Linked DNA regions of Alloactinosynnema sp. L-07. The protein of the gene in region 1 binds, or shares a complex with, the protein of each later gene. Links are inferred from orthologs where the notes say so. Each region holds a gene or a part of one and is shown on either strand. Other genes may lie near its edges. The genes, in order: BN1701_RS21585 and sucB.

Region 1 (15,812 bases):
TCGACGACGCGGCCGACCACGCCGACGCCGACACGCTGCTTCCCCTGGCCCGCAGCGAGATCAGCAGGCTGGCCGACGGCTGGCGATTGCTGCTCACAGTCCACCGGCAAGGTCCCGACGGCCGCTGCCAAGCCTGCCCCTCCGGGCTGCGGGGCCGACGCTGGCCGTGCCAGGTCTGGAAGATGGCCCACGAACACCTCATCGGCGACGGCGTGCCGCACCGCGAGCGCAAACGCCCGCTGCGCAACCCTTTCAGCAAGGCGAACCGGGCCCGGCCCGCCCAGCACGGCGAGAACCACGCCGAGGTCACCACGGAGATCCCGATCGTCCACCGTGACCGGCCGCCCCACCGCACCTGACCACTAGGACGTGTCCTGTGGATCATGGTGGGTGGGATCCGTGATCCGCAGGACATGCCCGGCGTGACATTTCGGGGTGTCCCCTCGCCCAACTTCGCCATGCCGCCACGCCGCGTAGTCGCGATGAGGCAAGATGGCCGGCATTACGCCTGGCGAGTTGGAGGGGCCTGTGCACGACGGTAGCGGCCGCATCGTGGTGTCGAACCTGACCAAGAGTTTCGGTCAGGTCGCCGCGGTGCAGAACCTGAGTTTCCACGTGGAGCCGGGGTCGGTCACCGGCTTCCTCGGGCCCAACGGCGCGGGCAAGACGACGACTCTGCGGATGTTGCTCGGCCTGGTCCGGCCAACGGCGGGATACACCACGATCAACGGCCAGCCCTTCGAGAAGCTGGGCAACCCGGGACGGGTCGTCGGCGCGGTGCTGGAGGCCCAGGGCTTCCACCCCACCCGCTCGGCGCTCAACCATCTGCGGGTCTACGCCGCCGCGATGGGCCTGCCCGACCAGCGCGCGCACGAGGTGGTCCAACTCGTCGGCCTCGGCGGCGCGGCGAACCGGGCCGCGGGCGGGTTCTCCCTTGGCATGAAGCAGCGCCTCGCGCTGGCCACCGCCCTGCTCGGCGACCCGCAGGTGCTCGTGCTCGACGAGCCCGCCAACGGTCTCGACCCCGAGGGCATCGCGTGGCTGCGCACGTTCCTGCGCGCCTTCGCCTCCTCCGGCCGCACGGTGCTGATCTCCAGCCACCTGCTCGCCGAGGTCGAGCAGACCATCGACCAGGTCGTGATCATCAGCCGCGGCCAGACCATGTACTACGGAATGCTCGACGACCTGCGCAAGCAGCAGCAGTCGCGGGTCATCGTGCAGCCCGGCGACCCGTCCGCGCTGGTCGCGGCCCTGCAGGCGGACGGGATCACCGGCATCCAGCCGACCCCGGACGGCAAGGTCGCCGTGGTGGACGCGACCATCCAGCAGATCGGCGACATCGCGGCGAAGGCCGGGGTGGCGCTCTACGGGGTGCATGAGGAGAAGGCCGACCTCGAGCAGCTCTTCTTCCGCCTGACCAGCGGCCAGTACGCCGCGCCGGGGATGCCCCAGCAGTACGGGCCGCCGCAGGGCTACGCCATGTCGTACCAGCAGCCGCCGCAGACCGGGGGCTTCCAGTACCAGCAGCCGGTCGCCCAGCACCCCTACCAGCAGCAGCCGTACCAACAGCCCGCCGCACAGCAGGCGTACCAGCAAAACTCGCCCTACCAAGCGCCTTCGCCCTATCAGCAGCAGCCTGAGCCACCGTCGCCGTACCAGCCCGATCCGACGGCGAACCCGACCCACAACGACACAACCGGACAGGGAGGCAACGCCTGATGGGCAACATGATCACCGCGGAATTCCGCAAGATCCTCACGACCCGGCTGTGGTGGGCGCTGCTCATCCCGGCGTTCCTGCTGGCCTTCGGCGCGGCGTGGGGCTGGTCGGCGGTGACCACCGGGATCGCCAACGACCTGGTCGACGAGGACATCATCCGCGACTTCGACGTGCCGATCGACGAGATCTCGTGGTCGGTCATCGCGCTGGTGCGCGGCATGAACATCGCGTCGATCTTCCCGATGGTGTTCGGCGCGCTCGGCCTGGCCAGCGAGCTGCACCGCAAGACGATCACCACGTCGTTCCTCACCGCCGCCAGCCGTCCCGGCCTGCTGGCCGCCAAGGGCATCACCTACACGCTGTGGGGCGTCATCTACGGCCTGGTGATCAGCGGCGGCGTAACGATCGGCGCGCTCGTCGGCTCGGACAAGGGATATCTGCCCGACGCCAAGCAGTGGTTCCTGGTGATGCTCGCGGGCGTGATCATGTGCACCCTATGGACGCTGTTCGCGCTCGGTGTCGGCGCGCTCATCGGCTCGCCGGTCGGCACGCTCGTGATCCTGCTGATCTACACCCTGATCGTCGGACCGTTCGGCGAATTCGTGCTGTTCTCCGCGACGGAGGGCTCGCACGCGCCGGGCTTCCTGCCCAACGGCGCGGCCAACGGCCTCACCGGCTCCACGGCGAGCATCCTGCTGTTCGACCAGATCCAGACCCTGGTCCTCGACCGCGGCGGCGAGTTGGCCGACCAGGACGTGCGCGACGGCTTCCACGATGTCGTCAGCGTGATCACCGGCGCGTACGGCGCGTTCTCGCTGTGGATCAGCGGCCTGATCTTCTTCGTGTGGACCGCGGTCTTCTTCGTCACCGGCATGCTGCGCAACCAGAGCCGCGACATCACGTGATCCGCGAGTTCGACTGAGTTATCCACAGGCGCGGGCCGCTCCCCACACGAGGGAGCGGCCCGCGCCTAATCTGGCTGTGTGCCTGAGAACCCTGGCTGGATCCGCCGCCTGACCGCCGCCTGCTGGCGACACCGCCGTCTGGTGGTGTTGTCGGTCGTCGCGTCGGTGGTCGGCGTCGGCTTCCAGGCCGCCGGTCCCCTGCTGATCAAGTTCGTGGTCGACGACGCCGTCGCGGGCGCCACCGACCGGCTGGGCTGGCTGGTCGCAGGCCTGGTGACGATGGAACTGCTGACCTTCGGCAGCGCGTTCCTGCGCCGCTATCTCGGCGGCAGGCTGGCCTTGGACGTCCAACACGACCTGCGCAAGGCCGTGTTCGGCGCGGTCCAGCGGCTCGACGGCGGCAAGCAGGACGCGCTGCGCACGGGTCAGGTCGTGTCCCGGTCGATCACCGATCTGCAGCTGGTGCAAGGGCTGCTGATGATGGTCCCGCTGTCGATCGGCACGGTGGCCTTCGCGTTGGTCGCGATGATCGCGATGTTCTGGCTGTCCCCACTGCTGACGGTGGTCGCGCTCATCGTCACCCCGGTCGTCGCCTACGTCGCGATGCGCAGCAGGAAGACGCTGTTCCCGGCGACCTGGTCGGCCCAGCAGCGCGCGGCCGATCTCGCTCAGCACGTCGAGGAGACGGTCACCGGCGTCCGAGTGGTCAAGGGCTTCGGACAGGAGGCCAGAGAGGTCACGCGGCTGGAGAAGGCGGCGCGCGAGCTGTTCGCCGAGCGGATGCGCAGCGCCGCGCTGACGTCGCGGATGTCGGCGACGCTGGTGACCATGCCCTCGGTCGGGCACGTCGCCGTCCTCGGGCTCGGCGGCTGGATGGCGCTCAACGGCCAGGTCACGCTCGGCACGTTCCTGGCCTTCGCCAGCTATGTGGCGAACCTGGTCGGGCCGACCAGGCTCGTCGCAGGCCTGCTGGTCAACGCCCAGCTCGCGAGAGCCGGGGTGGAGCGGGTCTACGAGCTGATCGACTCCCAACCCGACGTCGTGGACAAGCCGGACGCGGTGGACGTGCCGGACGGTCCGGTCGAGGTCCGGTTCGACGACGTCGCCTTCGGCTACACGCGTAGCGACCCGGTCCTGGACGGGGTGTCGCTGCGGGTCTCCCCCGGCGAGACGCTGGCGCTGGTGGGGACGGCGGGCTCGGGGAAGTCGACGGTCTCGCTGCTGCTTCCCCGCTTCTACGACGTGCACGCGGGTTCGATCACCGTCGGCGGTGTCGATGTCCGCGACCTGCGGCTGGCCTCGCTGCGCGGCACGGTGGGCGTGGTGTTCGAGGAGGCGTTCCTGTTCTCCGACAGCGTGCGCGCCAACATCGCCTACGGCAGACCGGAAGCCACCGATGAAGACATCCACGCCGCCGCGAAAGCCGCGCAGGCGCACGAGTTCATCGAGGCCCTGCCCGCGGGGTACGACACGGTCGTCGGCGAGCGCGGGCTCACGCTGTCCGGCGGCCAACGGCAACGGGTGGCCCTGGCCAGAGCACTGCTGTCCGACCCCAGGGTGCTCGTTCTCGATGACGCGACCTCAGCGGTCGACACCGCCACCGAGTCCGCCATCCACGACACGCTGCGCGAGGTCACCGCCGAGCGCACCACCCTGCTGATCGCCCACCGCCGGTCCACCCTCGGCCTGGCCGACCGGATCGCAGTGCTCGACCAGGGCCGCGTAGTGGACATCGGCACCCACACGGAACTGGCAGGCCGCTGCGAGCTGTACCGGTCGCTGCTGGCCGGACCGGGCGACGTCATCGAAGACCCGACCCGCCGGGCCGAGGCCGACCTGGTGCCCGGCCCGGACGGGACCACCGAGGCCCTGTGGCCCGCGCCGACCGAGCCCGACCGACCGACGTCGCAGACTCCGTCGGGAATCGGCGGCCGGATGGGCGGCCCCGGCGAGGGGCTCGGCGCGCTGCCGCCCACCCCCGAACTGCTGGCCCAGGTCCAGGCGCTTCCCCCGGCGGTCGAGCAGCCCGACACCCATGGCGAGGACCCGTCCGCCCCCGACCCCGGGTTCCGCCTGCGCGGCCTGCTCAGACCGGCCCGCTGGTCCATCGCGCTGGTGGCCGCCCTGGTGATCGCCGACGCGCTGATCGCCATGGCCATGCCCGCGCTGACGAGATACGGCATCGACTCCGGCGTGCTGACCGGGACGACGGCCGCGCTGTGGCTGGCGACGGCGATGTCGGCGGGCCTCGTCGTCCTGATCTGGATCATGACGGCGATCGGCGTGATCCGCACCGCGCGCCTCGGCGAGCGGATGCTCTACGTCCTGCGTTTACGCAGCTACGCCCACCTGCAACGGCTCGGCCTCGACTACTACGAGCGCGAGATGGCAGGCCGGATCATGACCAGGATGACGACCGACGTCGACGCCTTGTCGACGTTCCTACAGACCGGCCTGGCCACCGCCGCCGCGAGCCTGCTGACCGTCGTCGCGGTCGCCGTGGCCCTGCTGATCACCGACTTCTCGCTGGCACTGGTCGCGCTGGCGGTCCTGCCGATCCTGGTCGCGGCGACCATCGTGTTCCAGCGCCTGTCGTCGGCGGCCTACGCCGAGGCGCGCGAGCGGGTCAGCGCGGTCAACGCCGACATGCAGGAGAACGTCACCGGCCTGCGCGTGGCCCAGGCGTACACCCGCGAAGGCCAGGCCGCCGAACGCTTCGCCGAACGCAGCGACGCCTACCGGGTCACCAGGCTGCGCGCCCAGCGTTACATCGCCACCTACTTCCCGTTCGTGTCGATGCTGTCCGGCCTGGCCCAGGCCGCGGTCCTGGTCGCGGGCGCCCACCGGGTGGCCGCGGGCGACCTGAGCCCAGGCGTGCTGCTGGCGTTCCTGCTGTACCTGGGCCTGTTCTTCGCCCCGGTCCAGCAGCTCTCCGGCATCTTCGACGGCTACCAGCAGGCCAGGGTCGGCCTGCACCGCATCGCCGACCTGCTGCGCACGCCGACCACGGTGCCGCCGTCCGCGCACCCGGTCGCCGTGCCCGCCCGGCTGACCGGCGAGGTCGAGTTGCGCGACGTCACCTTCACCTACCCCGGCACCGATGTCCCGGCCGTGAAGGGCGTGTCCTTACGGGCCCTACCAGGCCAAACGGTGGCGTTGGTCGGCGCGACCGGGGCGGGCAAGTCGACGGTGGTGAAACTGATCGCCCGCTTCTACGACCCGACCGCGGGTCAGGTGCTGGTCGACGGCACCGACCTGCGGGAGTACGACCTGAGCGGCTACCGGCAGCGATTAGGCGTCGTACCCCAGGAGGCGCACCTGTTCACCGGCGACGTCGCCCACAACATCGGGTACGGCGCTCCCGAGAGTTCGTCCACCGAGATCGAAACCGCCGCGCGGTCGGTTGGCGCGCTGCCGATGATCGCCACGCTGCCGGAGGGGTTCCGGCAGCAGGTGGGTGAACGCGGCCAGTCGCTGTCGGCCGGTCAACGTCAACTCGTCGGGCTGGCACGGGCTGAGCTGGTCGACCCGGACATCCTGCTGCTGGACGAGGCGACCGCGGCGTTGGACCCGGCGACGGAAGCGGCCGTGGTCGCGGCAGGAGACAAGGTCACCAGCGCTCGGACGACGTTCGTCGTCGCGCACCGATTAGCCACGGCCGCCCGGGCCGACGCGATCATCGTGATGGCCGGGGGTGAGGTGATCGAGCAGGGCACACATGCGGAGTTGCTGGGCAAGGACGGGCACTACGCGCACCTGTGGCGATTGGGGTCATTGGAGGCCGCGCCGGCGTGATCAGGCGCCGTCTCCGCCTCACACGCCGCCACCGGGTTCGGTGAGCTGGACCGATACAGTGAAGAAGGTGACCCATGACCTGACTCACGCGGGTCCGGTTGGTTAACACACCCCCTAACTGGGGGACTAGCCTGACGGGGAAGTGACTTCACCAAGAGATCGAGATGGATAGAGGCGAGAGCAAGCCGTGTCCAGCAGCAGTCCCGCGTCACAGTTCGGTGCGAACGAGTGGCTCGTCGAAGAGATGTATGAGCAGTTCCTCGCGGATCCGTCTTCGGTAGACCCCGCGTGGCACGACTTCTTCGCCGACTACAAGCCGACACCGCGCGCCGCCAGCCAAGGTGCCGCTCAGGCCAAGAGTGCGGGGAGTGACAGCGGGACGGCGACGCCGCCCGCCGCGTCGACGACCACCGCGACCAAGCCGCCGCAGCAGCCGCCCGCCGCGCCCAAGCCCGCGCAGGCCGTGCCATCGGGCAACGGCCAGCCCGCCGCGACGCCCGCGGCCAAGCCCGCCGCCGTGGCGGCCAAGCCCGCTGGGCAGGGCGAGGAGCGCAAGCCGCTGCGCGGGGCCGCCGCCGCGATCGCGAAGAACATGAACGCGTCGCTGACGCTGCCGACCGCGACCAGCGTGCGCGCGGTGCCCGCGAAGCTGCTCGCGGACAACCGCATCGTGATCAACAACCACCTCAAGCGGACCCGCGGTGGGAAGGTCTCCTTCACCCACCTGATCGGCTACGCGATGGTGCGCGCCCTTGAGGCGTACCCGAACATGAACCGGCACTACGCCGAGGACGGCGGAAAGACCTTCGCCGTCACCCCCGAGCACGTCAACCTCGGCCTGGCGATCGACCTGCCCGGCAAGGACGGCTCGCGCAATCTGGTCGTCGCGGCGATCAAGGGCTGCGAGGGCATGACCTTCCAGCAGTTCTGGCAGGCCTACGAGGACCTGATCCGCAAGGCCCGCACCGGAGCGCTCACCGCGGACGACTTCGCGGGCACCACGATCTCGCTGACCAACCCCGGCGGCATCGGCACCAACCACTCGGTGCCCCGGCTGTCGGTCGGCCAGGGCACGATCCTCGGCGTCGGCGCGATGGAGTACCCCGCGCCGTTCCAGGGTGCCGCCGAGACGAACCTCATCGAGATGGGCATCAGCAAGATCATCACGCTGACGTCCACCTACGACCACCGCATCATCCAGGGCGCGGAGTCCGGCGAGTTCCTCGGCCGCATCCACAAGCTGCTGCTGGGCGAGGACGGCTTCTACGACGACATCTTCACGTCGCTGCGGATCCCGTACGAGCCGATCCGCTGGACGTCGGACCTGGCCGAGGGGCCGGTCGACAAGACCGCCCGCGTCATCGGCCTGATCGACGCCTATCGCACCCGCGGTCACCTGATGGCCGACACCGACCCGCTGAACTACCGCCAGCGCAAGCACGAGGACCTCGACGTCCGGTCGCACGGCCTGACCCTGTGGGACCTCGACCGCGAGTTCCCCGTCGGCGGCTTCGCGGGCAAGGAGCGGATGAAGCTGCGCGACGTCCTCGGCGTGCTGCGCGACTCGTACTGCAGAACCGTCGGCGTCGAGTACACCTACATCCTCGACCCGGCCGAGCGCCGCTGGATCCAGGACCGCGTCGAGGGCGCGCACGAGAAGCCCCCGGCGGCCGTGCAGAAGTACGTGCTGTCGAAGCTCAACGCCGCCGAGGCGTTCGAGACCTTCCTGCAGACCAAGTACGTCGGCCAGAAGCGGTTCTCGCTCGAAGGCGGCGAGTCGGTCATCCCGCTGCTGGACACGGTGCTGGACAAGGCCGCCGAGTACGAGCTCGACGAGGTCGTCATCGGCATGCCGCACCGCGGCCGCCTCAACGTGCTCGCCAACATCGTCGGCAAGCCGATCTCCCAGATCTTCCAGGAGTTCGAGGGCAACCTTGACCCCGGCCAGGCGCACGGCTCCGGCGACGTGAAGTACCACCTCGGCGCCGAGGGCAAGTACTTCCGGATGTTCGGCGACGGCGAGACCAAGGTGTCGCTGACGGCCAACCCGTCGCACCTGGAGACCGTCGACCCGGTCCTGGAGGGCATCGTCCGGGCCAAGCAGGACCTGCTCAACAAGGGCGACGCCAGCGGTGGCTTCTCGGTCCTGCCGGTCGCCCTGCACGGCGACGCCGCGTTCGCGGGTCAGGGCGTGGTCGCCGAGACCCTGAACCTGGCGCTGCTGCGCGGCTACCGCACCGGCGGCACCGTGCACGTGATCATCAACAACCAGGTCGGCTTCACCACCGCCCCGGAGCACTCGCGGTCGAGCCAGTACGCCACCGACGTCGCCAAGATGATCCAGGCGCCGGTGTTCCACGTGAACGGCGACGACCCGGAGGCCTGCTACTGGGTGGCGCGACTGGCGATGGACTACCGGCAGACGTTCAACAAGGACGTCGTGATCGACATGGTCTGCTACCGCCGCCGCGGCCACAACGAGGGCGACGACCCTTCGATGACCCAGCCCGGCATGTACGACATCATCGACACCAAGCGGTCGGTGCGTAAGGGCTACACCGAGGCGCTCATCGGCCGCGGCGACATCTCCGTCGAGGAGGCCGAGAAGGCGCTGCGCGACTTCTCCAGCCAGTTGGAGCACGTCTTCAACGAGGTCCGCGAGCTGGAGAAGCACCCGATCGTGGCCAGCCCGTCGGTGGAGTCCGAGCAGCAGGTGCCCGCCAAGCTGGCCACCGGCGTGAGCGCCGCGGTGCTGGAGCGCATCGCCGACGCGCACACCGACCTGCCCGACGGCTTCAGCCCGCACCCGCGGGTCAAGCCGGTGCTCGACCGCCGCGCCAAGATGTCCCGCGAAGGCGACATCGACTGGGCCTACGGCGAGCTGCTGGCGTTCGGCTCCCTCAACATCGAGGGCCGCACGGTGCGCCTGGCTGGCCAGGACTCGCGCCGCGGCACGTTCACCCAGCGGCACGCGGCGATCATCGACCGCAAGTCCGGCAAGGAATACCTGCCGCTGCAGAACCTGTCCGAGGACCAGGGCAAGTTCATGGTCTACGACTCGGCGCTGTCGGAGTACGCGGCACTGGGCTTCGAGTACGGCTACTCAGTGGCCAACCCGGACGCGCTGGTGCTGTGGGAGGCGCAGTTCGGCGACTTCGTCAACGGCGCCCAGTCGGTGATCGACGAGTACATCGCCTCCAGCGAGGCCAAGTGGGGCCAGTGCTCCGACGTGGTCGTGCTGCTGCCGCACGGCCACGAGGGCCAGGGCCCCGACCACACCTCGGGCCGCATCGAGCGCTGGCTGCAGCTGTGCGCCGAGGGCTCGATGACGGTGTCGGTGCCGTCGACCCCGGCGAACTACTTCCACCTGCTGCGCCGCCACGCCCTCGACGGCGTGCAGCGTCCGCTGGTGGTGTTCACGCCGAAGTCGATGCTGCGCAACAAGGCCGCGACCAGCCCCGTCGCGGACTTCCTCACCGGCACCCGGTTCGAGAAGGTCATCGATGACCCGACCGCGCCGGACCCGGCCGGGGTGACCAAGCTGCTGTTCGTCTCCGGCAAGCTCTACTACGAGCTGGCCGCCGAACAGGCCAAGCGCGACATCAAGGACACCGCGGTCGTGCGCGTCGAGCAGCTCTACCCGATGCCCCTCGAACGGCTCACGGCGATCTTCAAGAAGTACCCGAACGCCGCGGACTACCGCTGGGTCCAGGAAGAGCCCGCCAACCAGGGCTCGTGGCCGTTCTACGGCCTGAACCTCCCAGAGGCGCTGCCCGAGCACGTCACCAAGCTCACCCGCGTCTCCCGCCGTCCGATGTCGGCGCCGTCGGCCGGATCGAGCAAGGTCCACGAACTCGAACAGCGCGCGCTGATCGAGAAGGCGTTCCAGTAACCAAGGACAGACCAGCGGAGCCGCCGAACCCGGGTTCGGCGGCTCCGCCGTTTCAAGGAGTGACCGTGTACTTCACCGATCGCGGCATCGAGGAACTGGAAAACCGCCGCGGCGAAGAGGAAATCACCTTCGCCTGGCTGGCCGACCGCCTCCGCGCCTTCGTCGACACCAACCCGGACTTCGAAACCCCCATCGAACGCCTCGCCACCTTCCTGGCCCGCGACGACGACGAGATCGACGACTGAGTCCCGATGCCACGCCGTCGAATCGGACTGACCGCGTCGACCTATGACCGGCTGCCCGAGGACACCTGCGGCGCAATGGAAGTGGTCGACGGAGCGATCGTCCCCAACCCGCCGCCGTCTCGCTCCCACCAACGATTCACGCGACGCCTTGCCAACGCGCTCGACGTCGGGGTCGGAGACCGGTGGGTGGTCGCGACCAGCGTCGATCTCCGGCTGCGGGATGTTCCGCTTCTCAACCGCCGACCGGATGTCGTCGTCTACGACGGCGCGTTGCCGCACGACGACATTCTCCGGCCGAGGCACTGTTTGCTGGTCGTCGAGATCATGTCACCCGGGTCGGTGACAACCGACCAGACAGACAAGCCTGCCGAGTACGCCTCAGCCGGGATTCCCCACTTCTGGCGGCTGGAAAGCGCGCCGGACGACGAGGAGCGGCTGACGCTGTTCCGCTATCGACTCGACCCGACAACGCGGACCTACGCCTCGGCTGGTGTCGACGCGGGCAAAGCGGTGATCTCCGACCCTGTTGACGTGACCTTCGATCTTGCCGACCTGATCTAGCGGCCCAGGGGCATGGCAGGCCACTAGAGCCCACCAAGGACCATCGCGGCGCCTGCCACGAACACCGCGTAGCGTTCCAGGGCGGTCAGGTCGGGTTCTCCGATGTGAGCGGCGGTACCCGCGAACAGGCCGAAGAACGCGCGCAACACGGTGATGCCGTTGACCGCCGCCGCGACCGCGAGGGGCAGTGTCGCCTCAATCGCGGCGTGGACGCCGTGGAAACCCAGCAATGGCGGGAACCCGACAGCTCCCAGGCCGAACACCAACAGCGCGGTCGCCAGCCGGGGCGTCTCGGTCAAGCTGCCGCTCGGCGTGGACAGGGACAGCGGGCCACGTCGAGCCTCAACAGCCGCCAGCGTCATCCCCAGCCCGGCGCACGCGACGGCGAGCACCTGCCAGGCACCGCCAGTCAGCAGGAAGCCGTTGAGGGACACCATCAATCCGCCCAGCATCCGACGGGCGTCGTCCTGAACGACGGCGTACACCGCCGCGCAGACCGCCACGACGGCCGCGGCGACGCGCAACGAACCGGAGATGGGCGCCGACGACAGCGGCACCATCGACAGTCCCACCAGCACCCCCATCGGGGCGCGCGCGAACCACACGGCCGACCTGGCGAACCCGCCGATCCCGATGCCCCACACCAGCCCCACCGCGCCCGCGAGCTGCGCGAGCAGGTACACCGGCCCACGGACCCACCGCCAGGCCACCGCCATGGCCAAGATCCACAGCGCGAGGTCCGCGAGGGGATGGGTCATGGCGACATAGCCGCAGGCGATGGCGAACAACAGGCACACCCGGCCGAGCACCGCGGGCGCGTGATCGACCACCGATGCCATCGCCATCACGAGCAGGCCGCACAGGCACACCGCCGCCAAAGCCGTACCCGGCGATCCAGCACCGACCTGGACACCCGCCCAGACCGCGACCACCGTCGAGCGCGCCGGGGCCGCCACCACCCACTCGGCCACCGCGAACGCCAACACACCCGTCGCGCACCACACGGCCGCGCGACGGGCCGCGCGCGGCTCGGCGATCCGGCCGACAGCCATGCCGGTGATCGTCCAGGCCGCGACCGCGGCCAAGCCCGTCAGCGAGACCATCGGCGTGCCCCGTCCCGTACCCGGCCGAGCAGCCCGTCGACGTACCAGCTTTCGAGCGCGAACCGGTACAGCCAGGCCCGAGCCGGAGCGGGCAGCATTCCGAAGACCCGCCCGGTCTCGCGCAGCAGTCCACGCTGTTCGAGCCGATGATGGTCGTGCAGCAGGCTCGGCGATCGTAGGATCTGGACCGTGCGGGTGAGCGCGTGAGTCACCAGGTGGACCACCGCCACCACGGTCCACCCCATGCCGACCTCCACGAACACCAAGGCCACCTGGGTCATCGACGCATAGGCCAGGACGCTTTTGATGTCGGTCCGTACCCTTCTGACAATGGTCGCGTGGATGGCGGTGACCGCTCCGACAGCCACGATCGCGACGTGGGCGACGGTCGAGGCGTCCCACAGCGGGCGGGTGTGCAGCAGCAGGTACGGCCCGAGGCTGACCGAGATCGCGCCGTAGAAGATCGCACTCGACGGCGTGGGGCCTTCCATCGCCCGAGGCAGCCAGCCGCCGACCGGGAACTGCGCCGATTTGCCCATCGCCGCGATCAGTAGCAGGACACCGGTCACGGACGCGGACGCACCGGGCAGTGCGACGGCGAGCACCAAAGCGATGTCACAGAGCCGGTAGGTGGCGAAGGCACGCAGGCCGTGGGCGACCGGTCCGCGCCGCTGGTGAAAGAACGCGATCAGCAGTGCCGACGTCAGGCCACACACCTCCCAGCCGATCAACACGTGCTCAAGGCCGTGTGCGAGCACTACCAGTTCGACAGCCGCGACGAACAGCGCGAGCAGCAGGTAGAACCGCAGGTAGCCAGGGTCACGGTGGAGGTAGCGTCGAGCGAAGACGCCGATGAGTCCACCCAGGACCGACGTCAACGCCGCGAACACCCGCGCGAGCCAGTCCCCGGCCAGTATCGCGTCTGGAGACCACGGCACGGCCGCCGCCATGGCGGCGAGCGCGCAGGCGCTCACGACCGCGGTCGAGGCGATGGATTCCGACACCCGCAGGCCGAACCACGCTGGGCAGGCGAGTACCGAGAACGCCACCAGCGGCAGCAGCACGACCGACCACAGTGGGCTCACCGGATCACGCCCGTCACCGCGACGGCGTCCGACGGCCGCACGTGCGCGAATCCGAGGTGGTCGCGGCGACCGCCGTAGACCTCGCCCGAACTGTCCACTGTGGGCAGTTCGATATCGGCGGGAACGTACGGCGTGAACGCGCCGTCGGCGAACAGGTGCATCTGGTCGGCGTCGGGATTCCACGCCACGACCTGGATCCAGCCGTTGCCTGCCAGCAACGACAGGTTGGGATCGCCGATCATGATTTCCAGCAGGTGGTCAGGGTCGGCCCGCACCACCAGCAGCAGCCGTACCGGTTCGTGGATTTCCACCATTTGCCAAGGCAATCCGGTCCGCAGGTCAGACGAGTGGCCGTCCATCACCCCGATCAAGCCGGTGATGTTGTGCGGCAGTTTCGTTCCGCAGCCGTAGCCCACCGGGTCGACAGAGCTGAAGTAGTACTCCAAGTTGATCCCCGCGCACACCGGCCCCACCGCGCGCAGTAGACCGTCGAGCAGTCCCCGGTTGCCAGGTTCGTAGGAGACCAGAAACGCCCGCCGGTCCAGGAACAGGCCCCTGGTACGCGATCGCTCGCCGACCACGCACACCGCGTTGGTGGCATGGCCGTACTCCGGTCGCGGCTGGCTGATATCGACCGAATGCCGGTGGACATGTGCGGTCGCGCGGTGCGTGGGCAAGGTCAGGGAAGCCGACTCGAAGCGCCTGCACCGTTCATGCGCGGACGAGGCGCACGCCGTTGCCAAGCTCGCCCGCGCCCGGTCCAGCGCACCGTCCGGGGCCAGGTCGGTGTCGAAGTAGGTCATCGTGTCGTCGGCTGTGTTGTGGTAGGCCCCGACGAACCATGTCGTGTCCGGGATGACGACATCCATGTCCCGCAGCCGAGCCCGCACACCAGGGTGGTTGGCCATCGCGGCGAAGGCGCGGGCGTTGGGTCCGCCGCGCCCGCCGCCGGTCGCGCCGCAGTCGTGCGCGGACTCGTGCGGGTTGTTCATGCTCGACGAGCCATGCCCGACCAGCACCACCAGCGGCGAGCACCGAAGTCCGATGGTGCGCAACAGGCCGGAGACGATCTCGGCCATGTCCTCGACGGTGAACTCGGGCTCCAGAACCAGTCGCGTCTTCGGCGGGCGCGGGAGCGCGTCGATACTGCGGTGCGTCGCGCGCGGGAACAGGCAATGTCCAACCAGGGCCGCCGCGTGCCACAGGCCAAGGCCGACGGTGACCACAGTTCCGCGCCCGAGCGTGCGCGCACCGGCGACACGGCCGCGCCACCGCCTGCGACGGCTTCCCAAACCCGGCTCGACCACCTTCTCCACAACGGTTTTGGTCGGCGTCACCACTACTGGACACAGTGGACGGGAGCGCACGTCGGCGTGCCCTTGGTAGCGCATGGCTACCCCGAAGAAGCCCGCTGCGCCGAAAGTCTCGACAGCCGGGTCGTGCTCTTCGAGGTGCCGCCGCATCGATTCCTCGCGCTCATCGAGGCAGAACACGGCCTGCCACTCGGCGTCGGGCGCGGGCTGGGCGACCCGTTGGTGTGCGGCGAGCGCGCCGAGGAAGCCTTCGCGGTGACGATGCTCGTAGGCCAGGTGCAGCAGGCGCCTGCGGGTCAACTCGTCGCACGCGTTCACCTGGCTCAGCCAGGCCGCCGCGTGCCGGGGATCGGCGAGAACATCGAGGTCCACGATCATGATCTGCGCGAGGATGAACGCCTCATACGCCAGCGCGAGGCTCGAATCCGGCGTGGAGACCGGTCGCCGCGGAAGTCGGGAGACATGTCGAGCGGCGAACACGTCGAGCGTGAGCTGGACCGCCAGGTAATCGGCCAGCCGGGCAGGCGGCGCGGCGACCGGGGCACTGTCCGGGCGCTCTTGGAGGTGCCTGACCATGCCCGCCCAGCCGCGCAGCGAAATCAGAGTGTCTGCGATGACCGTGCCCCAGTCTCGTCGCGCGACGCGAAGTTCGGCCAGTGCCCACGAGATCGTGCGTTCGCTGCCCCACCCATGCTGCGCCCGCAGGCAGGTGGACAGGCCCCGCAGGAACCGATCCGGCGGACCCGCCACGCCGCCGTAGACCTCGCGGAACGCGGCCAGCAGGCCGCCTGCCCGACCAGGCATCGACCAGTGCGCCACGCCTTGGTCGAGGAACGCGGCGGTCACCCGGATCAGCACTGGATGCACCAGATGGTCGGCGTCGACCCCGGTCTCGGCGAGCAGCGACTCCCGAGGGCGAGCCCCGACAGCGGGGGTGGGTGCCTGTGTATCCACCGCCGTCAAATGCGTCCACAGGGAGGTCAGGTCGGTGCTCTCGCCACGCCTGCGGTCCGCGGCCAGCGGTGTCACCTCGGTCAACGCGTCCGTCTCTGCCAGCCGCCACCGCAGCCGGTGCCCGGCGGGGATATCGATCCAGTAACGCAGCCGCTCGCTGTGGAAGATCAGCCGGTTCGGGCCGCCCGGGATGATCGGCTCCGCGCCGTGGGGAATCTCCGCCGCGACAACGGCGTCGAT
Region 2 (14,544 bases), 4.2 Mb from region 1 along the record:
GCCCGCTTCCTCGCACACCGTGTGCAGGCCCTCGCGGCGAACCAGGCCCTTGAGTTCACGGAACTCGGGGCCCATCTTCGCGCGGGTCTTGATCCACGACGGCTTCTTCTCGATCGGCGTCTGGCTGTTGCGCACTTCCAGGCGCAGCATCTTCCGACCTTCAGGTGCGACTGTCACGCCGCTCAGGTTACGCCCAGGGTCCGGGTGACCGGTGTCACCCAGGTCACGCTGGGTCCGGCGAAACGCCGGTCAGCTCGGCTGTGCGCTGCCACAATGTCCGGCCAAGGTCGGGATTGAGGGCCGCAGCCCTCGGTTTCGCCAAGGCGGGCTTGCCGAACAGCTCGGCCGGTCCGGCCGGTCCCCAGTACTGCCCGCCGACGACGTCGGGGGCCACCGCGGCGTAGAGCTGGGGCAGCGCGCCGCGTTCGACGGACTGGGTGACGAACTTGTTGCCGACGGCGACGACCTTTGCCGCGGCCGAGCCGAACCGCAGCCGGGTCGAGTTGGTGGAGAGGCTGGTGTCGGTCATACCCGGGTGGGCGGCGACGCTCAGGACGCTGTCGCCCGCCGCGCGCAGCCGCCGGTCGAGTTCGAAGGCGAACAGCAGGTTGGCCAGCTTCGACTGGGAATAGGCGCCCACCGCGTTGTAGCGGCGGCGCTGGAAGTTCAGGTCGTCGACGTCGAGGCCGCCGCCGCGGTGGGCGAGGGACGACAGCGTGACCACGCGGGACCCTGGCGTGGTGCGCAGCGCGGGCATCAGCAGCCAGGTGAGCGCGGCGTGGCCGAGGTGGTTGGTGCCGATCTGGAGCTCGAACCCGTCGACCGTGGTGGAGGACGGCGTGCCCATGACGCCCGCGTTGTTCATCAGCACGTCGAGCCGGTCGCCGGTGCGCTCACGAACCTCGGCCGCGGCCTTGTGCACGGAGGCGAGGTCGGCCAGGTCGAGTTCGAGCAGCTCGGCCGGGCCCTCGATGGCCGCGATGGCGGCGTGGCCGCGCTCGATCGACCGGCAGCCGACGAGCACGTGCGCGCCGTGCGCGGCGAGCACCTGGGCGCTGCGCAGCCCCAGACCGGAGTTGGCCCCGGTGATGAGGACGGTGCGCCCGCCCAGGTCGCCGATCTCGGCCTCGGACCACGCCATCGTGCCTCCCTGGTTCTGCGATCGAGCCTATGGTCTGCCCGCTGAGACCGCGCTCAGGCGCTGGCCACCAGCTTGCGCAGCAGCAGCTCGACCGGGTTGCGCCGCTTGCCAGCGACCCGATCCGGCGAGCTGCGCACGAGCGCGACGAAGGCGGCGCCGACCCTGGTGATCTCGGCCTTGTCCTCGTGCGGCTCGGCCAGCCCGGCGGCCAGCGCGAGCATGCGCTGTTCGCTGTCCAGGGCCGGGCGCAGCAGCCCGGGGTAGGTCAGCGCGGCCTGGTCGACCAGCCTGCGCAGCGCCGGGTGTTCGGTGGCGGCGGTCCGCCACGCCTGCGACACCGTGTCGACCAGGTCGATCGACGCGTCGCGCTCGGCCTCGGCCTGCGCGAGGCCGACCCGGCCGGTCAGCTTCAGTGTCCAGCGGTAGTGCAGGGCGAGCAGCAGCTCCTCGTGGCTGCCGAACACCTCGTCGACGCCGGGCACCTCCGCGTACGGCAGCACGCTCTCGGGCGTGCGTGCCGCGTGTGCCACGACGGCGTCCATCGCGTCTCGTCTGCGGTAGTAGTCGTTCCAGCTCATGGCCCCTGGCTCCCCTCCGTCACCTTGGTCATACCGTGGGTTTCCGGCATACCATCGGTACGGAACCGATAAGGCCAACCTACCACGAGTACGTACCGCCGGTATGTCGTACCGTTGTGAATATGACGACAGCGCAGTCGCGGAGAGTGGACTACAGCGAAAGCACCAGGCAGGCCCTGGTCGATTCCGCTGTCGATTTGTTCACCAAGCGTGGCTACGCGGCCACCTCGCTCGACGCCATCGCCAAGCGCGCCCGGGTCACCAAGGGCGCCCTGTATCACCACTTCTCCGGCAAGCAAGCCCTGTTCGAGGCCGCTTTCCGGTCCGTGGAGACAGCCGTCATGGCCCGGCTCGGCGAGGTCGTCGCAGGCCCGGGGGCGGCGTGGGACCGGGTGCTGGGCGGGCTCCAGGCGTATATCAAAATCTGCATGGAGCCGTCCTATCAGCGCATCGCCATCCATGAGGGACCTGTCGTCATGGGCTGGGAACGGTGGCGGGAGGCGGAGGAACATTTGAGTTACGGGATTGTGAAATCCGCCCTCGAATCGCTGATCGAGGCGCGAGAAATCGACGAAATGCCCGTCGAAGTCACCACCCGGATACTCTTCGGCGCCCTCTCCACCGGCGCGACGATCATCGCCGCCGCCGACGACGCGAAGAAGGCGGCTGCGGATGTGATGTTCACGATCACGAAGGTGCTGGAGGGGCTGCGCAGGCCTCAGGCCGCCGGATAACGCGAGTACGGTCTCCGACGATCCTCATTTGAGGACACCCTGGGGGAGATCATGACCGAATCGACGACGGACATCGTCCGTGCGCCGTTCACCGACAGACCCGCGTTGTCCGACCCCACCACCGCGATCTTGCTTCGGCCCATGCGGTGTTCGCAGACCCTGTGGCGGGTGGTCGGTGTCATCCTGGGGTTGTCCTGCGCACTGCAGTGGGTCGCCATGGCGATGTCGGATGACCCGGTGCGGACGTTCTTCACCAGCACCGTTTGGTCGTCTGTGAGCTTCGGTGTGGTGATCACACAACTCCATCTGGTGCGTGGGCACACCGCGATGTCGGAGTTGCTTGGCGCGCAGGCGTGGCGGCCGGTCGGTGTGCGGGTTTTGCGCGGTACTTCGCTGTTTGGGGTGAGCGTGGTCGAAGTCGGCGACGGTGTGGGGCCGCTGCGGGTGTTCGGGGCTTCGCGTGCGCACCTGGCGGTGGCGGTTCGGACGGGAACCGCGTGGGTTGTCGGGCCGGACGGCCGGGGTCGGGCCGCGCTGCGGTTGGAGGGTTCGCACCACGCCTGGCCCGCCCGCGTGCATCGGCGACCGGTCAAGCCCGCTCGCGTGCCCGCCGCGGACTCGGATGCCAGCGCGATGTGGGCGCGGCAGTCACGGTCATGGTGGAAGGCGCCGGAGAATCGGCGGCTGGGTGAGTTGCTGGGTGCGGGGGAGTGGACCAAGGTGTCCGCCTCGCTCGCGCCGTGGCAGGCGAGGATGGACGGCACCACCTACGGCGTCGCGACGCTCCGCTTGCCGGACGGCCGCGTGCTGCTGGCGGCGATGCCCGCCGCGCCGGTCGACGTGCTCGGGACCGTGTGGGACACCGGGTCGCTGTGGCTCGTCGGCCAACCGGAGCCCGGCAGGACCCTCGCAGTGGGCTTCCCCGGCTATCCGCTTCTTACCGCGGCGACGATCTGCGAGGCCACCGGTGTCTGACACGATCACTGTCCCCGAGCCGCGGCTGGACATGCCCGTCTTGGCCGACCCGACGACGAACCTGGTGTTCACGGCCGCCGAAGACGTCCGGCGCGTGACGCGCCTGATCTGCGTGTTGTATCCCGTTTTCGCGCTTGCCCTGTATCTCCTGATCGAGTGGGAGGACGACAAGCCGTGGGCGATCAAGTTCGTTGTGGCCTCTGTCGCGTATGCGCTGGCAGGTGCGCTGTACCTGCTTGTGGTGCCGCGGCGACCGACCCGGGAGTTCTTGGCCCGAAACGGGTGGCGCCCCGCGTCCGCGCGGTTGATCGGCTCGACGCTTGAGGTCGACGATCCTCAGGTTCGGCACCTGCGGCTCACCTTCGTGCCGCGTGCACACCGCTTGGTGATCGCCCGGACCGGGCGGGTGTGGCTCGTCGGACCGGACGCGGGCGGGCGGGTGGCGGTTCGGGTGGAGGGATCCCATGCCGTGCATCCCGTGCGGCGGGCGGATGGGACAGGAGCATCGCGGACGGAACGCCTCGGCGATGGCGCGACGGTCACCCGGCTCACGGCCCGAAGGTTGGCCTCAACTCCCGTGCTGACTGTCTCGGCCATGGGGCTGGGTTACGCAGCGGTCTCGGTGAACTTCACCGCACCCTTGTTCGGAACGCTGGTCAGCTGCGCGGTGATGACGCTGTTCTGGAGCGTCGCGGTGATTTATCAGTGGCAGTGGTGCAGGCTGCCCGCGCTGATCAACGCGGGCGAGTGGGTTCGGGCCGAGATCCAGTTGGCGCCGTGGACTGCCCAGCGGAACCAGATCGCCAGCGCTCACGGGCATATCCGGCTGGCAGACGGCACGATCCTGGCCATCAGTATGCGGGCCGCGAAGGTTGATCTGCTGGGCACGATCTTGGAGTCGGGCGTGCTGTGGGTGGCGGGGGAGCCCCAGCCCGGCCGGACTGTCGCGGTCGGCTTTCCAGGTTATCCGCAGCTCGCCGTCGCGAAGATCGCCGCGTATGGGTGACGCCGGTTGGATCCCGCTGGCTGAGCGCAGGCGCAGGCAGGCGCGGGTAGGCGCGGTGGTGTCGGTGCTGATGGTTTCCGGGATGGTGGTGACTTACGCCCTCCTGGACCAGCCGATTCCGTATGGGTGGGTCATGCTCCTGGCGATGGGGGTGGCCATCTACCTGCCCACTGGCCGGCGCCGATCGCCTGGGCGCCCGGTGGTCGAGGCGGACCGGATCTTTCGGCGGGTGGCCGTGGTGAAGCGGTGGATCACCGTCGTGCCGGTGCTCTGGTTGGTGGCTCTGTTCGGCCTGGCGCTTGTGTTCGGCTGGGACCTGAACGACGCCGCGTTGCCTGGGGCGGCCACTATGGGCGCGTTATTCAGCGCGGGGTTCGCCTATCGGTTCGGTTCGTGGCGGTTGCTGTCGCTGATCGAGGCGGAGTGGGCCGAGGTGGACGTCGACCTAGAGCCCTGGGCGATACGTGGTGACGGGACCGTGAAGGCTGAGGGCACGATGCGCCGGGCGGACGGGGTCGAGCTCGCCATCAGCATGCACAGCGCACCTGCGGAGCTTGTGGGGGCGATGTGGGAGACCGGTGTGGTGTGGGTGGCCGGGGAGCCCACGCCCGAGAGCGCCGTGGCGGTGGGCCTCCCCGGCTATCCGCTGCTCGCGGTGGCGCGGGTCAGCTGAGGGCGAAGGTGACGCCGGGGCTGGTCGGTTCCGCCGGGGTCAGCCAGTGGTCGGCCACCGGCAGCGTGCCCTCCAGCGCCTTGAGCACGGCTTCGCGGGCCAACGGCAGGACCTCGGCGACGCTGACCTGGCGGCCCAACTCCAAAGTGAGCGAGGTGACGCCCGCGTCGCGGATGCCGCAGGGGACTATGCGGTCGAAGGCGCTCAGGTCGGCGTCGCAGTTGATTTCGAAGCCGTGCATGGTGACGCCGCGTTGGACGCGGATGCCGATGGCGGCGATCTTGCGTTCCGGGCGGGTGGCGTCGGCGGGCAGCCAGACGCCGCTGCGGCCCTCGACGCGGCCGGTGCGCAGGCCCAGTGTGGCGCAGACCGAGATCAGGGCCTCCTCGACGCGGCGGACGTACTGGACGACGTCGACCGGGTCGGACAGCTTGATGATCGGGTAGCCGACGAGCTGGCCGGGGCCGTGCCAGGTGATCTTGCCGCCGCGGTCGACGTCGATCACCGGAGTGCCGTCGTCGGGGCGCTCGTCGGGCTCGGTGCGCTTGCCCGCGGTGTAGACCGACGGGTGTTCCAGCAGCAGGAGAGTGTCGCCGCCGAGGTCGTCGGCGCGGGCGCCCGCGAGGTCCTTCTGCAGGTCCCACGCCTCGACATAGTCGATCAGGCCGACCTCGCGCACCTCGACCTGGGGGCCGTCCGCGCGACAGGAGATGTTCGCTGTGCTCACGCCCGCGACCCTACGCCGGGGCAGGCAGCAGCCGTAACGCGCGGGCGGCCAGCAGGCCCACCCCGGCCACCCCGAGGGTCGCGCCGAGGACGTCGGTCAGCCAGTGCACGTCGAGGAGCACGCGGCACACGGCGGCCACGAAGACCGTCAGCACCGATCCGAGCACGACCATCCGCAGTCGGTCCCTGGTCAGCCACGCGCAGAGGACCGCCGCGGTGAACCCGACCGACGCCACCGACACCACGTGCCCGCTCGGGAAGCTGAAGTCGGGGTAGTCGGTGGGCCGCGCCCGCTCGAACAGCGGCTTCACCAGCGACACCGCCCGACACGCGGCGAGCAGGACGATCGCGCGCAGGAATAGGCCTCTGCGCGCCCGCACGGCGACGGCCGCGATCACCAGGCCCAGCGCGGCGACCAGGGGCAGGATCGGCCCGAGGACCAAGGTCACGACCGAGGCGACGTCGACCGCGGGGCCGCCGCCCATGGCGTCGGCGACGAACCGGTCGACCCCGGGCGGCTCCCCGGACACGGCGAGGCCGAGGAAGACGAAGGCGAGCACGAGGGTTACGCCGATCCGGATGATCATCGGAGGCCTGCCCGTGCGAAGCCGCGGTCGTCGGTGCTGATGACGAACGCGGGCGCCAGGTTCGCATGGGTCGGGTGAGTGCCGTTGGCGTTGGTGCCGGGGGCGGGCATGTGGTTCGCGCCGATCAGGGTGATCGGGTGGAAGCCGGCCCGCGCGAGGTCCTGAGCGTCGGTGTCGGGGGCGAGGGTGGGCGTGTGGTTGGCGCGGGTTCGGGTGATCGGGTGGAAGCCGGCCCGCGCGAAGCCCTCAGTGTCGGCGCCGGGGTCGAATGCGGGCACGTGGCTCGTTCGGGTGATCATCGGATTCCCGCCCGCAGGCTCGTGCCCACCCGGGTGATCACCGGTTCTCGACCGCGGCCAGGGCGTCGTCGACCGCGGTGAAGGTGAAGCGGAAATCGTTGTCCAGCAGCACCTTCGGCGTAACGCGCTGGGTCATCAGCACCGCGTCGGCGAGTTCGCCGAGGACGATCTTCAACGCGAACGACGGCACCGCCAGCACCGCGGGTCGGTGCAGCGCCTTGGCGAACGCGGCGGTGAACTCGGCGTTCGTCGTCGGGATGGGGCTGGCCAGGTTGACTGGGCCGGAGATGTCGCTGGTGAGCAGGAACATCACCGCGTTGATCTGGTCCTCCAGGTGGATCCACGGCATGTGCTGGCGGCCGTTGCCCAGCCTGGCGCCCAGCGCGAGGAAGAACAGGGGCCGCAGCGGGCCCAGGAGCCCTCCCTTTCTGGCTAGGACTGGCGCGGTTCGGGTGAGCACCACTCGGGTGCCCGCGGCCCGCGCGGCCTCGGTCGCGGCCTCCCAGCGGACGCACAGCTGGGCCGCGAAGTCGTCGCCCGTTGGGCTGGACTCGTCGGCCGTGTGGCCGCCGGTGTCGCCGTAGTAGCCGACCGCCGAGGAGTTGACCAGCACGGGGACGCCTGCCGCGGCGACCTCGGCGGCGAGGACCTCGGTGGGTTCGATCCGGCTGTCGAGCAGCACCTGCTTGCGCGCCTGGCTCCAGCGGCGGTCGCCGATTCCGGCTCCGCACAGGTTGACCACCGCGTCCGCGCCGTCCAGCGCGCCCGCGTCGACACGGCCCGCGGGCGGGTCCCAGCCGCGCTCGTCGGGGGCGTGCGGGGCGCGCCGCACCAGGCGGATCACCTCGTGGCCTTCCTTCCGGAGCCTGGCCACCAGTGCGGTCCCGAGCATGCCGGACGAACCGGCGACGACTACGCGCATGATCTGATCGTCCCGAATATCCCACGTGGACGCACGATCGGGGTCACCCTCAAACGGCCGCTGGGCCGCCCCGGTCGGGACGGCCCAGCGGTCTGACGTGCGATTACAGCCCGAGGTCGCCCTCGAACGCGCCTTCCTCAAGGCGGTTCTTCACCGCGGTGAGGAACCGGCCCGCGTCGGCGCCGTCGACCAGGCGGTGGTCGTAGGTCAGCGCCAGGTAGACCATCGAGCGGATGGCGATCGTGTCGTCGCCGTCCTCGTTGGTCACCACGACCGGGCGCTTGACGACCAGGCCGACGCCCAGGATGCCGACCTGCGGCAGCTGGATGATCGGGGTGTCGAACAGCGCGCCCTGGCTGCCCAGGTTGGTCAGGTTGAACGTGGCGCCGAACAGCTCGTCCGGGGTGACCTTGTTCGCCCTGGTCCGGCTCGCCAGGTCGTTGATCTTGTGCGACAGGCCGCTGATGCTCAGGTCGCCCGCGTCGCGGATGGCCGGGGTGAGCAGGCCGCGCTCGGTGTCCACGGCGATGCCGAGGTGCTCGGCGCCGTGGTAGACGACCTCGGTGGCGTCCTCGTTGATCGACGCGTTGAGCTTCGGGTGCTGCTTGAGCGCCTCGACGGTCGCCTTGGCGAAGAACGGCAGGAACGTCAGCTTGACGCCCTCACGCTGCTCGAAGGCCGTCTTCGACTTGGCCCGCAGCTTGGCGATCTTGGTCACATCGACCTCGACCACCTGGGTGAGCTGGGCGGCGGTCTGCAGCGACTCGACCATGCGGCGCGACACCGTCTGGCGCAGGCGCGTCATCTTCTGCGTGGTGCCCCGCAGCGACGCGTCGGCCGAAGGGGCCTTGCTCGCGGGAGCGGCGGCGGGAGCGGCGGCCGGGGCGGGCTTGGGCGCCTTGGCGGCCTCGGCCGCGGCGATCACGTCCTGCTTGCGGATGCGGCCGCCGACGCCGGTGCCCTTGACCGAGCCAAGGTCGATGCCGTTCTCCGCGGCGAGCTTGCGCACCAGCGGGGTCACGTACGGCGCGCTGTCATTGGTCGGGGCGGCCTGAGCCGGGGCCGCGACGGGTGCGGCCGGGGTGGGGGCCGGGGCAGCGACGGCCGGAGCCGGGGTCGGCGCGGGTGCCGGAGCCGCCGGAGCGGGCTTCGGGGCCTCGGGCGCCGGGGCAGGCGCGGAACCAGCCGCACCGATGACACCCAGCTTGCCGCCGACCTCGACCGTGGCGTCCTCGGCCGCGGAGATCTCCAGCAGCGTGCCCGCCACCGGGGACGGGATCTCGGTGTCGACCTTGTCGGTGGACACCTCCAGCAGCGGCTCGTCGACCTCGACGGTCTCGCCGACCTGCTTGAGCCAGCGGGTGACCGTGCCCTCGGTGACGCTCTCGCCCAGCGCGGGCATGGTCACGTCGGTGCCCTTGCTGTTGCCTGTCGGCGCGTCGTCCGACGGCGCGGGACCCTCAGCGGGCGCGGCCTCAGCGACCGGGGCAGGCTCGGCAACAGGGGCGGGCTCAGCAGCGGGCGCCGGAGCCGAGTCCCCAGAACCATCGCCAATCACCGCGAGCTGAGCGCCGACGGCGACGGTCTCGTCCTCCTGGGCGACGATCTTCTGCAGGACACCCGCGGCGGGCGAGGGGATCTCGGTGTCGACCTTGTCGGTGGACACCTCCAGCAACGGCTCGTCGACCTCGACGGTGTCGCCCTCTTGCTTGAGCCACCGGGTGACGGTGCCTTCGGTGACGCTCTCCCCGAGCGCCGGCATCTCAACGGAGAACGCCATGGTTTCGTGGACTCCTCGTGACTTCTTCTGCGTTTGGCTGTCTGTGGGCTGAACTCAGCCGTGCACGTGCAGGGGCTTGCCTGCCAGGGCGAGGAAGGCCTCGCCCAGGGCCTCGTTCTGGGTGGGGTGCGCGTGGATGAGCGGCGCGATGTCCTCCGGGTAGGCCTCCCAGCTGTAGATCAGCTGCGCCTCGCCGATCAGTTCGCCGACCCGCTCGCCGACCATCGTCACGCCGACGACAGGGCCGTCGGGCGCCTTGACGAGCTTGATGCCGCCGCTGGTCTTGAGGATCTGGCTCTTGCCGTTGCCCGAGAGGTTGTAGACCAGGGTCTCGGCGGAGCCGTACTTCTCCTTGGCCTGCGCCTCGGACAGGCCGACCGAGGCCACCTCCGGGTTGCAGTAGGTGACCTTGGGGATGCCCGCCTCGTCGATCACCTTCGGGTTCTGCCCGGCGATCTCCTCGGCGATGAAGATGCCCTGCTGGAAACCGCGGTGGGCCAGCTGCAGGCCGGGCACGAGGTCGCCGACGGCGAACACGCCGGGCAGGTTGGTGCGCAGGCGGTCGTCGGTGAGGACGAAGCCGCGCTCCATGGCGACACCGGCCTCCTCGTAGCCGTGGCCCGCGCTGTTGGGGCCGCGGCCGACGGCCACGAGCAGCAGGTCGGCGTCGAAGGTCTCGCCGGATTCGAGTGAAACCGTCACCGCGTCTTCGGTCTGGGTGGCGCCGGTGAAGCGGACGCCGGTCTTGAACTTGATGCCGCGCTTGCGGAAGGCGCGCTCGAGCTGCTTGGAGGCCCACTCGTCCTCCAGCGGGACCAGCCGGGGCAGCGCCTCGACGATGGTCACCTCGGCGCCGAAGGAGCGCCACACGCTGGCGAACTCGACGCCGATGACGCCGCCGCCGAGGACGACGACCCTCTCCGGCACGTAGTCGAGGTTGAGGGCCTGGTCGCTGGTGATGATTCGGCCGCCGATCTCGAGGCCGGGCAGCGTCTTGGCGTAGGAGCCGGTGGCGAGCACGATGTTCTTGCCGGTGTAGCGCGTGCCGTCGACCTCGACGGTCGTGCCGCCGACGAACTTGCCGGTGCCCTCGACCACGGTGACCTTGTTGGCCTTGAATAGCCCCTGCAGGCCCTTGTGCAGGCCCGCGACGATGCCGTCCTTGTACGAGTTGACGCCGTTCATGTCGATGCCCTCGAGCGAGGACTTCACCCCGAACTGGTCACCTTCGCGGGCGAGGTCGGCGACCTCGGCGGCGTGCAGCAGCGCCTTGGTCGGGATGCAGCCGCGGTGCAGGCACGTGCCGCCGACTTTGTCCTTCTCGACCAGGATGACGGAGAGTCCGAGCTCCGCCGCGCGGAATGCGCAGGCGTAGCCACCGGACCCACCGCCCAGGATGACCAGGTCAGCGGACGTGTCAGTCACGGGATCTCCTCGACGGGCTCAAGCGTTGTTGTCGATGGGGGACCGCTCAGCGCGGCCGCCGCCACCACACGTCATCTTGTCACTATGGGACAGAGTGCTGCGAGGTGGCCGTTCTCTCGTGTCCCCCCAGGTCAGTTACTGGTCGGTATCCCTGGACAATGGTCACAGACGACGTCTCGGAGGTGTGGATCGTGGGGGTTTTCGACTCGCTGCGACGCAAGCGCAAGCCCGGCGTGCTTCGGTCGGCGACGAAGGAGGACACCAGCCACCTCGACGACTGGGCCGCGAGCCGGTTCGGCGTCGAGGCGTTCATCGAGCCGAAGACGAACGTGACCGACACGACCGTGGTGCTCGTCGCGCACGACGGCGAGTGGACCCGGCGCCGGATCGCCAACCCGGAGGCCGCTTTCGCCTTCGCCAAGAAGCGGTCCATGCCGATCTACGAGGTCGCGCGCGTCGGCTATCCGCAACGGATGCGCGACTACATGGCCCGGCAGAAGCGCGAGGGCAAGTAGGCGACGGGGCCCTCCGACGAATCGGAGGGCCCCGTGTCGTGCTGGGTTTAACCGTTGAGCGCGATGTCGGCCAGGATCGCGGCCAGTGTGCGCACGGGCAGGCCGGTGCCGCCGCGGCTGGTGTAGCCCCACGGCTCGCCCGCGTTGAACGCCGGGCCCGCGCAGTCGATGTGCGCCCACGGGATGCCCTCGCCGACGAACTCGCGCAGGAAGATGCCCGCCGCCAGCATGCCGCCCCAGCGGTGGCCGGTGACGTTGGCCAGGTCGGCGATGCGCGAGTCGAGGTCGCCGCGCAGTTCCTCGGGCAGCGGCATGGCCCAGCCGCCCTCGCCGGTCTCCTGGGCGAGCTTGGTGACGCGGTCGCGGAACTCGTCGGAGCCCATGATCCCGCAGGTGCGGTTGCCAAGTGCGACCATCTGCGCGCCGGTCAGCGTCGAGGTCTCGATCAGGTAGTCCGGGTTGTCCTCGCAGGCGAGCACCATGGCGTCGGCCAGGATCAGCCTGCCCTCGGCGTCGGTGTTGAGGATCTCGACGGTCTTGCCGCCGTACATGGTCAGCACGTCGCCGGGGCGGTAGGCCGCGCCGGAGGGCATGTTCTCCGCCATCGGGACCGTCGCGGTGATCTCCAGCGGGTACTTCAGCTTGGCGGCCAGCAGGACCGTGGCGATCACGGCGGCGGCGCCGCTCATGTCGGAGGTCATCTGCTCCATGTTGGCCGACGGCTTGATCGAGATGCCGCCGGTGTCGAAGGTGATGCCCTTGCCGACCAGGGCGACCTTCTTCTTGGCCTTGGGCCCCTTGTAGGTCAGGCGGACCAGGCGCGGCAGGCGGGTCGAGCCGACGCCGACGCCGAGGATGCCGCCGAAGCCGCCCTTGCGCAGCGCCTTCTCGTCGAGGATCTCCACGTCGACGCCGGTGCCCTTGGCCAGCTCTGCGGCCTTCTCAGCGAACGAGGCCGGGTACAGGTCGTTGGGCGGGGTGTTGACGAAGTCGCGGGCCGTGGCGACGGCCTCGGCGATCGCGGTGGCCGCCTTGAGGGTGGCGCGGTGGTCCTTCGCGGCGCCTTCGGCCGGGCCCGTTAGGTCGATCTTGGCCAGCTCGGGCGCGGTGGACTCCGACTTGTAGCTCGCGAAGCGGTAGGCACCGAGCAGGGAGCCTTCGGCGGCGGCCTGCAGGTCGATGCTCGACAGCGTCGTGGCGGCGCGCTTGGTGTCGCCGAGCGCGCGGGCGGCGACACCGGAGGCGCGGCGCACCTGCTCGGCGGTCGGCGTTCCGTCGACCTTGCCCAGTCCGGCGGCCACGATCAGGGCAGCGGACAGCTTGCCCAGGGTGGGGACCTTGACGATCTCGCCCGCTTTGCCGGTCGCGCCCAGTGTCGTCAGCAGCTCGGTCAGCTTGCCGTCGAACGCGGCGTCCACCTGGTCGCCGCCGGGGGCCAGTGCGACGCCCGATCCGTTCTGCACGGTGCCGATCACGATGGCGTCGACGGCGGCCTCGGTCACCGGCGCGGTGGCCAGGGCCAGCTTGGGGGCGGTCACAGATGTGCTCCTAGGTCGGTCGGGGAAGGCCCGGCTGAGGTCCTCGTGGGAGGCGGGGCCTGCCTGATCAGACGACATGGCTGGCCAGGTGGTGACGTATGCTAACGACTTCTCGGCCGGATTCGGCCGGCAGGTTGATGGAGATTCAACAACCCTCCTGGCACAGTTGTGTCAGTGACATTGATGGGACACAACGTGGCGCGGGGTGCCGGACCGGTTTTCGTCGGCGTCGCGACCATGCTCGGCGCGGGCGCGTTCGGGTCGATTTCCCCCGCTGTCGCCGACGCGGGATGGTGGTCCCTCGCGGGTCTCGCACTGGTGGCGGTGGTCGCCGCGCTGACCGCGGTGTCGATCGCCGACCTCACCGCCCAATCCGGTTCGCGGGGCGTGTTCCGGCACGTCAGGGACCGGCATGGAGTCTGGCCGGGCAGGCTCGCGGGAGTGCTCGACCTCGGCGGTCGAGTCGTGGGACTGGCCGCTGTCGCGGGTCTGGCCGGTGCGTACTTCGGCTCGGTCGGCCCGATCATCGCTGTGGTGCTGGTGGTGATCGCTTGCGCGGCGCACCAGGTCGGCATTGGACCGGGCCACCGGCTGTGGCTGATTCTCGCCAGTATGGCAATCGTCACACTTGTGCTTGTAGTGATCGCGGGCCTCGCCATAGCGCCCGCGGCGGCGCTGACAATCACTGATTCGAGTGTCGCCGGATCGGATGATCCGACCGGGATCCTGGCCGCGGCGGGACTGCTGTTCCTCGGCTTCGGCGCCATCCGGCATCGGTCGCCGCGCTGGCGGACGCCGATGCTCTCGGTCGCCGCCGTCGCGGTTGTCCTGTTGGTGATCACCGTGGTCGCGTTGCGCCAGCTCGGCGGACCGCGGCTGGCCCTGTCGTCGGCGCCGCTGGGCGACACCCTGCGCGCGGCGGACGGCGCGTCCCTCCTCCCGGTCCTGATGCTCGGTCTGCTCGCCGGGACCCTGCTCGCTTTGTACGACCTCGTCGGCGGCGCGATCGAGACCGTCGGCGAACTGGCCGCCGCGGGTGAGGTGCCCGACGTGCCCATCCGGTTCCGACCGGTCGGCGTCGGCGTCGGGGCCGCGGGCCTCGCGGTGCTGCTGACCCCCGTCGCGGCGCTCGGGCTCGCCGCGACCCTGCTGCTGGGCTCCTACGCGTTCGTGAACTCGGCGTCGCGGTCGCTGTGCCGCGCGGAGCGGTCGGTGTGGCTGCGGACCGGGTGCTGCGGGTTGGCCCTGTCGGTGATCGTTGGGGTGAATATCGCCGTCGTCGCCCTGCTCGGCGCACTCGCAGTGTTGCTGGTGGGCACCCTTTTGTGCACGGTCAGTGCCCGATCGGCTGAGTCTGTGTAGTCGCACGCCCAAAGGTCGGGATACCGATTTTCCGGACGGCGCGGGGGAGATACCGTTCTCCCATGACGCCTATGTTGCCGTTCACACGGACACTCAACCCCCAGCCGGCGACCCCGGACAGGGTTGCGGAGGTACTGGCGAAGCCAGGCTTCGGGCAGCACTTCACCGACCACATGGTGACGATCCGCCACTCCCGCGAGCACGGGTGGCACGACGCCCGGACTGAGCCATACGGCTCGATCACGCTGGACCCCTCCGCGATGGTGCTGCACTACGGGCAGGC

The links.
Region 2: BN1701_RS21585 (region 1) and sucB share a complex: the UniProt entries of both Bacillus subtilis proteins name them as parts of the 2-oxoglutarate dehydrogenase (OGDH) complex. The link is inferred for Alloactinosynnema sp. L-07 from one-to-one orthologs.

The regions. Positions count from the first base shown.
Region 1 is NZ_LN850107.1:4,836,706-4,852,517, forward strand. Bases 6,263-10,511 are described here. They hold BN1701_RS21585 (multifunctional oxoglutarate decarboxylase/oxoglutarate dehydrogenase thiamine pyrophosphate-binding subunit/dihydrolipoyllysine-residue succinyltransferase subunit), read left to right. Parts: upstream 6,263-6,606; coding sequence 6,607-10,311; downstream 10,312-10,511. Other genes in these bases: BN1701_RS21580 (ABC transporter ATP-binding protein), read left to right, coding at 6,263-6,419; BN1701_RS21590 (DUF6104 family protein), read left to right, coding at 10,377-10,511. Outside these bases: BN1701_RS21565 (hypothetical protein), read left to right, coding at 1-359; BN1701_RS21570 (ATP-binding cassette domain-containing protein), read left to right, coding at 529-1,719; BN1701_RS21575 (ABC transporter permease subunit), read left to right, coding at 1,719-2,624; more of BN1701_RS21580, read left to right, coding at 2,703-6,262; more of BN1701_RS21590, read left to right, coding at 10,512-10,556; BN1701_RS21595 (Uma2 family endonuclease), read left to right, coding at 10,563-11,117; BN1701_RS21600 (hypothetical protein), read right to left, coding at 11,141-12,220; BN1701_RS21605 (proton-conducting transporter membrane subunit), read right to left, coding at 12,208-13,305; BN1701_RS21610 (DUF2309 domain-containing protein), read right to left, coding at 13,302-15,812. UniProt on the Bacillus subtilis protein: E1 component of the 2-oxoglutarate dehydrogenase (OGDH) complex which catalyzes the decarboxylation of 2-oxoglutarate, the first step in the conversion of 2-oxoglutarate to succinyl-CoA and CO(2).
Region 2 is NZ_LN850107.1:632,957-647,500, forward strand. What follows is about bases 7,084-10,064. They hold sucB (2-oxoglutarate dehydrogenase, E2 component, dihydrolipoamide succinyltransferase), read right to left. Parts: upstream 9,422-10,064; coding sequence 7,745-9,421; downstream 7,084-7,744. Other genes in these bases: BN1701_RS03220 (TIGR01777 family oxidoreductase), read right to left, coding at 7,084-7,641; lpdA (dihydrolipoyl dehydrogenase), read right to left, coding at 9,476-10,064. Outside these bases: lipA (lipoyl synthase), read right to left, coding at 1-177; BN1701_RS03175 (oxidoreductase), read right to left, coding at 224-1,141; BN1701_RS03180 (hypothetical protein), read right to left, coding at 1,195-1,719; BN1701_RS03185 (TetR/AcrR family transcriptional regulator), read left to right, coding at 1,842-2,453; BN1701_RS03190 (hypothetical protein), read left to right, coding at 2,505-3,428; BN1701_RS03195 (hypothetical protein), read left to right, coding at 3,469-4,434; BN1701_RS03200 (hypothetical protein), read left to right, coding at 4,427-5,107; lipoyl(octanoyl) transferase LipB, read right to left, coding at 5,100-5,834; BN1701_RS03210 (phosphatase PAP2 family protein), read right to left, coding at 5,845-6,420; BN1701_RS03215 (hypothetical protein), read right to left, coding at 6,417-6,719; more of BN1701_RS03220, read right to left, coding at 6,757-7,083; more of lpdA, read right to left, coding at 10,065-10,846; BN1701_RS03235 (hypothetical protein), read left to right, coding at 11,005-11,361; BN1701_RS03240 (leucyl aminopeptidase), read right to left, coding at 11,409-12,899; BN1701_RS03245 (hypothetical protein), read left to right, coding at 13,074-14,261; BN1701_RS03250 (branched-chain amino acid aminotransferase), read left to right, coding at 14,324-14,544. UniProt on the Bacillus subtilis protein: E2 component of the 2-oxoglutarate dehydrogenase (OGDH) complex which catalyzes the second step in the conversion of 2-oxoglutarate to succinyl-CoA and CO(2).